DNA from 2 places in the Pseudomonas sp. MWU13-3659 genome. Region 2 is predicted to be linked to the other one. Evidence: predicted binding sites of a transcription regulator. Region 2 holds the regulator's gene; the other holds the start of a gene.
The links. The regulator sigma-54, encoded in region 2, starts transcription at its own class of promoters, with help from an activator protein. The targets are predictions, from matches to a motif close to ANTGGCATNNANNTTGCTNT.

Region 1 (4,768 bases), on a different contig from region 2:
GCCCGGCGGTCGGGAGGGCGATGGCGGATGCTGCCGCCATACAGCCCTGGCGTCTTATGTCGGACGATAAACACGCACATTGGCATGTCCCTCACTGAGCAGGTGGTGTGCGTGCAGACGGCTCATCACACCCTTGTCGCAATACAGCAGGTACTGGCGCGTAGGGTCCAGGTGCTTGAACTTGCTGTTGATCGCGTAGAACGGCATGGCCTGGACTTCGATACCGTCCAGTGCCAGCGGCTCGTCTTCCTGGGCATCGGGGTGACGAATGTCGATGACGATCTGGCCGGGCAGCGCCTCGGCCACTTCCTCGATCTCGATGTCCTTGCCCAGCTCGTCGATCACGTGGTCGATGGAGATGAACTTGGCGCGCTCCAGGGCACGCTCCAGCACTTCCATCTCGAACTGCTTCTCTTCGTGCTCCATGCGATGACGCTTGGCGTGGGTGGTCGGGTTCACCGAAATCACGCCGCAGTACTCAGGCATGTGCTTGGCGAAGTCGGCAGTGCCGATTTCGGTGGCCTGGTCGATGATGTCCTGCTTGTGGCTGGCCAGCAGCGGGCGCAGTACCAGCTTGTCGGTGGCCGAGTCGATGATCGACAGGTTGGGCAGGGTCTGGCTGGAGACCTGGGAGATCGCCTCGCCGGTGACCAGGGCGTCGATCTCCAGGCGGTCGGCCATGCGCGCGGCCGCGCGCAGCATCATGCGCTTGAGCGTGACGCCCATGTAGCTGTTGTCGACCTTGTTGAGAATCTCGCCGACCACTTCCTCGAACGGCACGCTGATGAACAGCACGCGCTGGCTGCTGCCGTACTTCTTCCACAGGAAGTGGGCCACTTCCATCACGCCCAGTTCGTGGGCACGGCCACCGAGGTTGAAGAAGCAGAAATGGGTCATCAGGCCGCGGCGCATCATCTGGTAGGCCGCCACGGTGGAGTCGAAGCCACCGGACATCAGCACCAGCGTTTGCTCCAGGGCGCCGAGCGGGTAGCCGCCGATGCCATTGTGCTGGTTGTGGATCACGTACAGGCGCTGGTCGCGGATCTCGATGCGCACCAGCACTTCCGGCTTCTTCAGCTCGATACCGGCTGCACCGCACTGCTGGCGCAACTGGCTGCCGACGTAACGGTCGACGTCCATCGAGGTGAAGTCGTGGTGGCCACCGCGCTTGCAGCGCACGGCGAAGTGCTTGCCGGCCAGCAGGTGGCCGAAGTGGTGCTTGCACTTGGCGACGATGTCGTCGAAGTCGCCCAGCGGGTACTCCTCGACCTGCAGGAAGTGGGTGATACCCGGGGTGCAGGTGAGGCGCTCGATCATTTCACGCTGGATCTTCTCGTCCTCGACGCGGGTGACCACCTCGAGGTTGTCCCAGACACCATCAACCGCGAGCTCGGGATCCAGGTCCTTGAGCACGTTGCGGATGTTCTTGGCGAGCTGGCGGATGAAGCGCTTGCGCACCGGCCGGCTCTTGATGGTGATCTCTGGGAAGACTTTGACGATAAGTTTCATTGGTTTAACAGCGCGCGCAGGGCCTGCCGAAAATGAGGGGCGCGAATTATAGCGGAAATTGCTCAAGGTTTGAGCAACTTTTGTACAGAAGGTTAGATTTGCCGAGCCCGAGCCAAGCACCGCACCTGTAGGAGCCGGCTTTGCCGGCGAAAGGGCCGGCCCAGGCACTGCAAGGTGATCGCCAGGATCGATGCAGGGCGTTAAGTCTTGGGCTGTCCATGCGGTCGCTTTCGCCGGCAAAGCCGGCTCCTACAGGAGAAAGCCGCCGCCAACCCCGCATCGCACCAATATGGTGCGCTCGATCTTGATTGCGCCCTCAATGCGTGCACGAATGCTTCCTGCAGCTACGCTAAATGCCCGTCAACGCCGGGTTTTATCCCGGCCTCGCCATTTTTGGGCACTGGCATGCAATTTGCTCCCTTGTGAGGCAGGTAAGCTTGGCCGACTATCCGCGCCCAGCGACACCCTTTTTCCAGGGCTGCGGCCAACCGCGCCCTAGACCATCCGGAGGACAACATGTCGAAGTCGGTTCAACTCATCAAAGATCATGACGTCAAGTGGATTGATCTGCGTTTCACGGACACCAAAGGCAAGCAGCACCACGTCACCATGCCGGCTCGCGATGCGCTGGAAGACGACTTCTTCGAAATCGGCAAGATGTTCGACGGTTCGTCGATCGAAGGCTGGAAAGGCATCGAAGCCTCCGACATGATCCTGCTGCCGGATGACGCCTCCGCCGTGCTGGACCCGTTCACCGAAGAGCCGACCCTGATCCTGGTCTGCGACGTGATCGAGCCGTCCACCATGCAGGGCTACGACCGCGACCCACGCGCCATCGCCAAGCGTGCCGAAGAGTACCTGAAGACCACCGGTATCGGTGACACCGTCTTCGTCGGCCCGGAGCCTGAGTTCTTCATCTTCGACCAGGTCAAGTTCAAGTCGGACATCTCTGGCTCGATGTTCAAGATCTACTCCGAGCAAGGCTCCTGGATGACCGACCAGGACGTCGAAGGCGGCAACAAGGGCCACCGCCCAGCTGTCAAAGGCGGCTACTTCCCGGTTCCGCCGTGCGACCACGACCACGAAATCCGTACCGCCATGTGCAACGCCATGGAAGAGATGGGCCTGGTCATCGAAGTCCACCACCACGAAGTGGCGACTGCCGGCCAGAACGAGATCGGTGTGAAGTTCAACACCCTGGTCACCAAGGCTGACGAAGTCCAGACCCTGAAGTACTGCGTGCACAACGTGGCCGACGCCTACGGCAAGACCGCCACCTTCATGCCGAAGCCGCTGTACGGCGACAACGGTTCGGGCATGCACGTGCACATGTCGATCTCCAAAGACGGCAAGAACACCTTCTCGGGCGAAGGTTATGCCGGCCTGTCCGATACCGCCCTGTACTTCATCGGCGGCATCATCAAGCACGGCAAGGCCCTGAACGGCTTCACCAACCCGGCCACCAACTCCTACAAGCGTCTGGTGCCAGGCTTCGAAGCTCCGGTGATGCTGGCCTACTCGGCCCGTAACCGTTCGGCCTCGATCCGTATCCCTTACGTTTCCAGCCCGAAAGCCCGCCGCATCGAAGCGCGCTTCCCGGACCCGGCGGCCAACCCATACCTGTGCTTCGCCGCCCTGCTGATGGCCGGCCTGGACGGTATCCAGAACAAGATCCACCCAGGCGATGCCGCCGACAAGAACCTGTACGACCTGCCGCCTGAAGAGGCGAAAGAGATCCCACAGGTTTGCGGCAGCCTGAAAGAAGCCCTGGAAGAGCTGGACAAGGGCCGTGCGTTCCTGACCAAGGGCGGCGTGTTCTCCGACGATTTCATCGATGCCTACATCGAGCTGAAGTCGGAAGAAGAGATCAAGGTCCGTACCTTCGTTCACCCGCTGGAATACGACCTGTACTACAGCGTTTGATGTAGCCGACGCCTGGCGTCGCTGACATCGATATGAAACGGCCTCCCTTGGGAGGCCGTTTCCATTTGCACGACGGCAAGATAGGACTAAACCTATTGCCGCCTTCGAACCAATACAGAGACTCCAGTCTCCATCTACCTCAGGAGACCGCCATGCGTATCCCCCTTGCCCTGACCTGCTGCCTCGCCTTGTCCGGCTGCGCCTCCCCAGCGACAACCTCCCCTGAACTCGGCCACCTGCTCGATACCATCGATCGGCGCCTGGACCTCGCCGAGACAGTCGCCCTGCACAAGTGGGACCAGCGCCAGGCGGTCCAGGCCAGTGCCCGCGAAGAGCAAGTGTTGGCCAGTGCACGCCAGGCCGCACCTGCCCACCAGCTTGATCCGGCGCGCGCCGCAGCGTTCTTCGCCGACCAGATCGAGGCCAACAAACTTCTGCAATATCAACTGCTCGACAGCTGGCACCTCGCACGGCAAGCACCCAGCCTCGCCCGCCGGGACCTTGGCAAGGAGGTGCGCCCCGAACTGGACCGGCTGCAAGACCAACTGCTCGCCGCCCTCGCCCGCTTCGACCAGACCCTGCCACGCGATTGCGCCGCTCAGCTGGCCGACGCCCTGCAACAGCGCACGCACAACCCCGCTCGCCACCTTGCCTTGATTCGCGCCAGCGGCCAGCTGTGCAAAACGCCTTGACCGCTCTATGCTCCATATTGGTGCACGATAGAATCGAGCGCCCCATCATGCACCCCAATATGGGTCACATGAATCGATAAACCAGGGCTTTCTGGTCTGTATCTGCGCATAACCAGGGCTTTATCCGGATATTCCGCTTCTTTTCGGAGCCTTGGTTTGGTTCTTGCATTTTCACAGCATCCAGCACGTTATCCGTGCGCGCCCCTGGCCAGCCTCGGGGCGCCAATGTGCCAAAAGAGGTCAACGACGCCTTATGACCATCAGCGATGCACAGCACCGTCTGCTCCTGGACAACCTGACCACGGCCACGCTCCTGCTCAATGCCGAACTGCGCCTTGAGTACATGAACCCGGCCGCGGAAATGCTCCTGGCCGTCAGCGGCCAGCGCAGCCATGGGCAGTTCATCAGCGAGCTGTTCACCGAATCGACCGAGGCGCTCAACTCGCTGCGCCAGGCGGTCGAGCAGGCGCACCCGTTCACCAAGCGCGAAGCCCAGCTCACCTCGCTGACCGGCCAGACCATCACCGTCGACTACGCCGTCACCCCCATCCTGCATCAGGGCCAGACCCTGCTGCTGCTCGAAGTGCACCCGCGTGACCGCCTGCTGCGCATCACCAAGGAAGAAGCCCAGCTGAGCAAGCAGG
Region 2 (4,768 bases):
ACTCAACCTAAGCTATGAACAGGTCGCCTATCTTGGCGACGACCTGCCCGACCTGCCGGTGATCCGCCGGGTGGGCCTGGGCATGGCGGTGGCCAATGCCGCGCCGTTCGTTCGCCAGCACGCCCACGGCGTGACCCAGGCACGCGGCGGTGAAGGCGCCGCCCGCGAGTTCTGCGAACTGATCATGCAGGCCCAGGGCACCCTGGACGCTGCCAACGCCAACTACCTGTAAGGCCGCCCATGTTCAGCAAGAAACTTCGTAATGTTGTGCTGTTCGGCGTGATTGCCGCAGTGCTGGCCGCCGTCGGCTATTGGAACGTCAGCCCGGAAAGCTTCCTCGACCAGCCCACCGCCCAGGTCGACGAAAGCGCCATCGACTATTACGCGATCAATGCCCACAGCGTGCAGTTCCTGCCGGACGGCAAGCTGCAGTACGAGATGACCGCCGACAAGGTCGAACACCTCAAGGCCAGCGAAGTCACCCTGGTGACCACGCCCGACCTGCACATGTACCGCGGCACCGCGTACCCGTGGCACGTGCAGAGCAAACGCGCCGAGGTCAACCCGGACGGCACCGAGGTCGAACTGATCGATGACGTGCGCGTGGCGCGCACCGACGAAAAGCAACGCGAAACCATCATTACCAGCACCCGCATGACCGTGTTCCCGCAGAAGCAATATGCGCAGACCGAGCAAGCCGTTAGAATCGACGGCGCCGGTGGCACGACTACGGGCAAAGGAATGAAAGCGTATTTGAAAGAAGGCAGGATGGACCTGCTCTCTAACGTAAGAGGACAGTATGAGGCTCGTTAAAACCATCCCCCTTCTGCTCAGCCTGGGTGTAGCACTGGGAAGCGCGAGCGCCTTCGCCCTGCCGAACGACCGTGACCAGCCGATCCGCATCCAGGCGGACAACGCCCACCTGGACGACAAGCAAGGCGTGGCCACCTACACCGGCGACGTGATCATCACCCAAGGCTCGATGATGATCAAAGGCAACACCGTGACCATGACCCGCGCCGCTTCCGGCGACATCGACGTGGTCACCTCGGTGGGCAACCTGGCCTATTTCGAGCAGCAGCAGAGCGCCGCCAAGCCCGACAAGATGAAAGGCTGGGCCGTGACCATCCAGTACCAGGCGCAGAAGGACATGGTGATTCTTACCGACCGCGCCAAGGTCGAGAACGAAGGCAACACCACCGAAGGCGAGAAGATCGTCTACAACACCAAGACCCAGGTGGCGACCGCCGGTCGCGGTGGCAACGTGACTGCACCACGTCAGCGCATCGACATGGTCATTCAACCGAAGAAAAAGGCCGAGTAAATGGCAACCCTCAAAGCCCAGCACCTGGCCAAGAGCTACAAGGGCAGGCAGGTCGTTCGCGACGTCAGCCTGTCCATCGACAGCGGCCAGATCGTCGGCTTGCTCGGCCCCAACGGCGCCGGCAAGACCACCTGCTTCTACATGATCGTGGGGCTGGTCCAGGCGGATCAAGGCCGCGTCCTGATCGACAGCCTCGACGTCAGCCACCAGCCCATGCATGGCCGCGCGCAAGCAGGCATCGGCTATCTACCGCAGGAAGCCTCGATCTTCCGCAAGCTATCGGTGGCCGACAACATCATGGCGATCCTCGAGACCCGCAAGGACCTCGACCGCGACGGCCGGCGCAAAGAACTGGAAAGCCTGCTGCAGGAGTTCCACATCAGCCACATCCGCGACAACCTGGGCATGAGCCTCTCCGGTGGCGAACGCCGTCGTGTCGAAATCGCCCGCGCCCTGGCCACCGCGCCCAAGTTCATCCTGCTGGACGAACCCTTTGCCGGCGTCGACCCGATCTCCGTGGGCGACATCAAGCAGATCATCCACCACCTCAAGAACAAGGGCATCGGCGTACTGATCACCGACCACAACGTTCGCGAAACGCTGGACATCTGCGAGACCGCCTACATCGTCAACGACGGTCAACTGATCGCCGAAGGCGATGCCGAGAGCATCCTGGCCAACCAGCTGGTCAAGGAAGTCTACCTGGGCCACGAGTTCCGCCTCTGATCCAGGGCCTGCCCGGAGCACTGGCAAACACGCCCGGGACGGGCTTAAGTGTAACAGTGCTCTAGGCAAACGCTGCAATTTCAGGCATATAACTTGCTTAAAATCGGCGCCCAAGCGCCCTACGTAGTGGATGGCGCATGTGCGCCGGCGAACAAGGTATTAAGCCCCTGCCATGAAACCATCGCTCGTCCTAAAAATGGGCCAGCAACTGACGATGACCCCGCAGTTGCAACAGGCCATCCGTCTGCTTCAGCTCTCCACCCTGGACCTTCAGCAGGAAATCCAGGAAGCGCTGGAATCCAACCCGATGCTCGAACGTCAGGAAGACGGCGACGATTTCGACAACAGCGACCCGATGGCGGACAACGCCGAGAACAAGCCGGCCACCGAAGTCCAGGACAACAGCTTCCAGGAAACCAGCAGCAGCAGCGCGGAAACCCTGGAAGATGGCGAGTGGGCCGAACGAATCCCCAACGAGTTGCCGGTCGACACGGCCTGGGAGGACATCTACCAGACCAGCGCCAGCAGCCTCCCCAGCAATGACGACGACGAGTGGGACTTCACCACCCGCACCTCGGTCGGCGAGAGCCTGCAGAGCCACCTGCTGTGGCAACTGAACCTGGCGCCGATGTCGGACACCGACCGCCTGATCGCCGTCACCCTGATCGACAGCATCAACGAGCAAGGCTATCTCGAAGACTCGCTCGACGAAATCTGCGCCGGCTTCGACCCAGAGCTCGATATCGAGCTGGATGAAGTCGAAGCGGTACTGCACCGCATCCAGCAGTTCGAACCCGCCGGCATCGGCGCCCGCTCGCTGGGTGAGTGCCTGCTGCTGCAATTGCGCCAGTTGCCGGCCTCGACGCCCTGGATGAGCGAAGCACAGCGCCTGGTCACCGACTTCATCGACCTGCTCGGCAGCCGTGACTACAGCCAGCTGATGCGCCGCATGAAGCTCAAGGAAGACGAACTGCGCCAGGTCATCGAACTGGTGCAGACACTCAATCCGCGCCCCGGCTCGCAGATCGAATCCAGCGAGCCGGAATACGTGGTCCCGGACGTCATCGTGCGCAAGGACAGCGAGCGCTGGCTGGTCGAGCTCAACCAAGAGGCCATTCCGCGCCTGCGCGTCAACCCGCAGTACGCCGGGTTCGTCCGTCGCGCCGACACCAGCGCCGACAACACCTTCATGCGCAACCAGTTGCAAGAGGCACGCTGGTTCATCAAGAGCCTGCAGAGCCGCAACGAGACGCTGATGAAGGTGGCGACGCAAATCGTCGAACACCAGCGCGGCTTCCTCGACCATGGCGACGAAGCCATGAAGCCCCTGGTGCTGCATGACATCGCCGAGGCGGTGGGCATGCACGAGTCGACCATTTCCCGGGTCACCACGCAGAAGTACATGCACACGCCGCGTGGCATCTACGAACTGAAATACTTTTTCTCGAGCCACGTGAGCACCGCCGAAGGCGGCGAATGCTCGTCCACGGCGATCCGCGCGATCATCAAGAAACTGGTGGCGGCGGAAAATCAGAAAAAGCCATTGAGTGACAGCAAGATCGCTGGTTTACTGGAGGCACAAGGCATCCAGGTAGCCCGTCGCACCGTCGCCAAGTACCGCGAGTCGTTGGGGATCGCCCCGTCGAGCGAGCGCAAGCGACTGATGTAGCCCCCGGATGTGCCACAGCGTTTCAGTGGCAGGTGCAATACCTGCCTCTTTATGCACGGGCAACAAAGGAGAAGCTGTATGCAAGTCAACATCAGTGGACAGCATGTAGAAGTCACCCAACCACTGCGCGATTATGTGCTTGAAAAGCTCGCCCGGGTGGAGGGTCATTTCGACAAGATCACCAATGCAACGGTGATCATGAAAGTCGAGAAGCTACAGCAGAAGGTTGAAGCCACACTCCAGATACCCGGTGGCGAAGTGGTCGCCAACGCCGAACACCAAGACATGTATGCAGCGATCGACGCCCTGGCTGACAAGCTCGACCGCCAACTGAAAAAACACAAGGAAAAACAGCAAAGCTTGCTGCAAGGTGCAGCCGCCCGCTGATCCCCTCATCCATGATCCGACTTGAAACCATCCTGACCCCCGGCCGTTCCCTCGTGAACGTGCCGGGTGGCAGTAAAAAGCGCGCCCTGGAAAAGGTCGCCAACCTGATCGCCGAGCAAGTACCCGAGCTGAAGGTGCAAGACGTCTTCGAAAAACTCGTCGCTCGTGAAAAACTGGGCTCCACCGGCTTCGGCAATGGCATCGCCATCCCCCACTGCCGGCTCGAAGGCTGCACCGCGCCCGTCAGCGCCCTGCTGCATCTGGACGCCCCCATCGATTACGACGCCATCGACGGCGCCCCGGTCGACCTGCTGTTCGTCCTGCTGGTCCCGGAAGCCGCCACCGATGCCCACCTTGAACTGCTGCGCCAGATCGCCAGCATGCTCGATCGCAAGGAGGTTCGCGATCGCCTGCGCGGCGCCGCCAGCAACGAGGCTCTGTACCAGGTAGTCCTGGACGTGCAGAACGAGGCCTGACCATGCGCCTGATCATCGTCAGCGGTCGCTCCGGCTCCGGCAAGAGCACCGCCCTCGACGTACTGGAAGACAACGGTTACTACTGCATCGACAACCTGCCCGCCGGGTTGCTGCCGCAGTTGGCGGAAAACGCACTGATCAACACCGAGCTGCAGCAACCCAAGGTGGCTGTTTCGATCGATGCGC

Region 1: the regulator sigma-54 is predicted to act here: its motif matches at 1,909-1,928, upstream of glnA (glutamate--ammonia ligase).

Annotation. Positions count from the first base shown of each region.
Region 1 covers NZ_JAMSHW010000006.1:245,706-250,473, reverse strand. Annotated here, with positions in the region: gene thiI (tRNA uracil 4-sulfurtransferase ThiI) at 55-1,509, opposite strand; gene glnA (glutamate--ammonia ligase) at 2,026-3,432, shown strand; gene NGM28_RS10780 (chorismate mutase) at 3,585-4,124, shown strand; gene glnL (nitrogen regulation protein NR(II)) at 4,378-4,768, shown strand, end outside.
Region 2 covers NZ_JAMSHW010000007.1:9,566-14,333, forward strand. Annotated here, with positions in the region: gene NGM28_RS10905 (KdsC family phosphatase) at 1-232, shown strand, start outside; gene lptC (LPS export ABC transporter periplasmic protein LptC) at 241-813, shown strand; gene lptA (lipopolysaccharide transport periplasmic protein LptA) at 800-1,324, shown strand; gene lptB (LPS export ABC transporter ATP-binding protein) at 1,325-2,050, shown strand; gene NGM28_RS10925 (RNA polymerase factor sigma-54) at 2,223-3,719, shown strand; gene hpf (ribosome hibernation-promoting factor, HPF/YfiA family) at 3,798-4,106, shown strand; gene ptsN (PTS IIA-like nitrogen regulatory protein PtsN) at 4,118-4,582, shown strand; gene rapZ (RNase adapter RapZ) at 4,585-4,768, shown strand, end outside.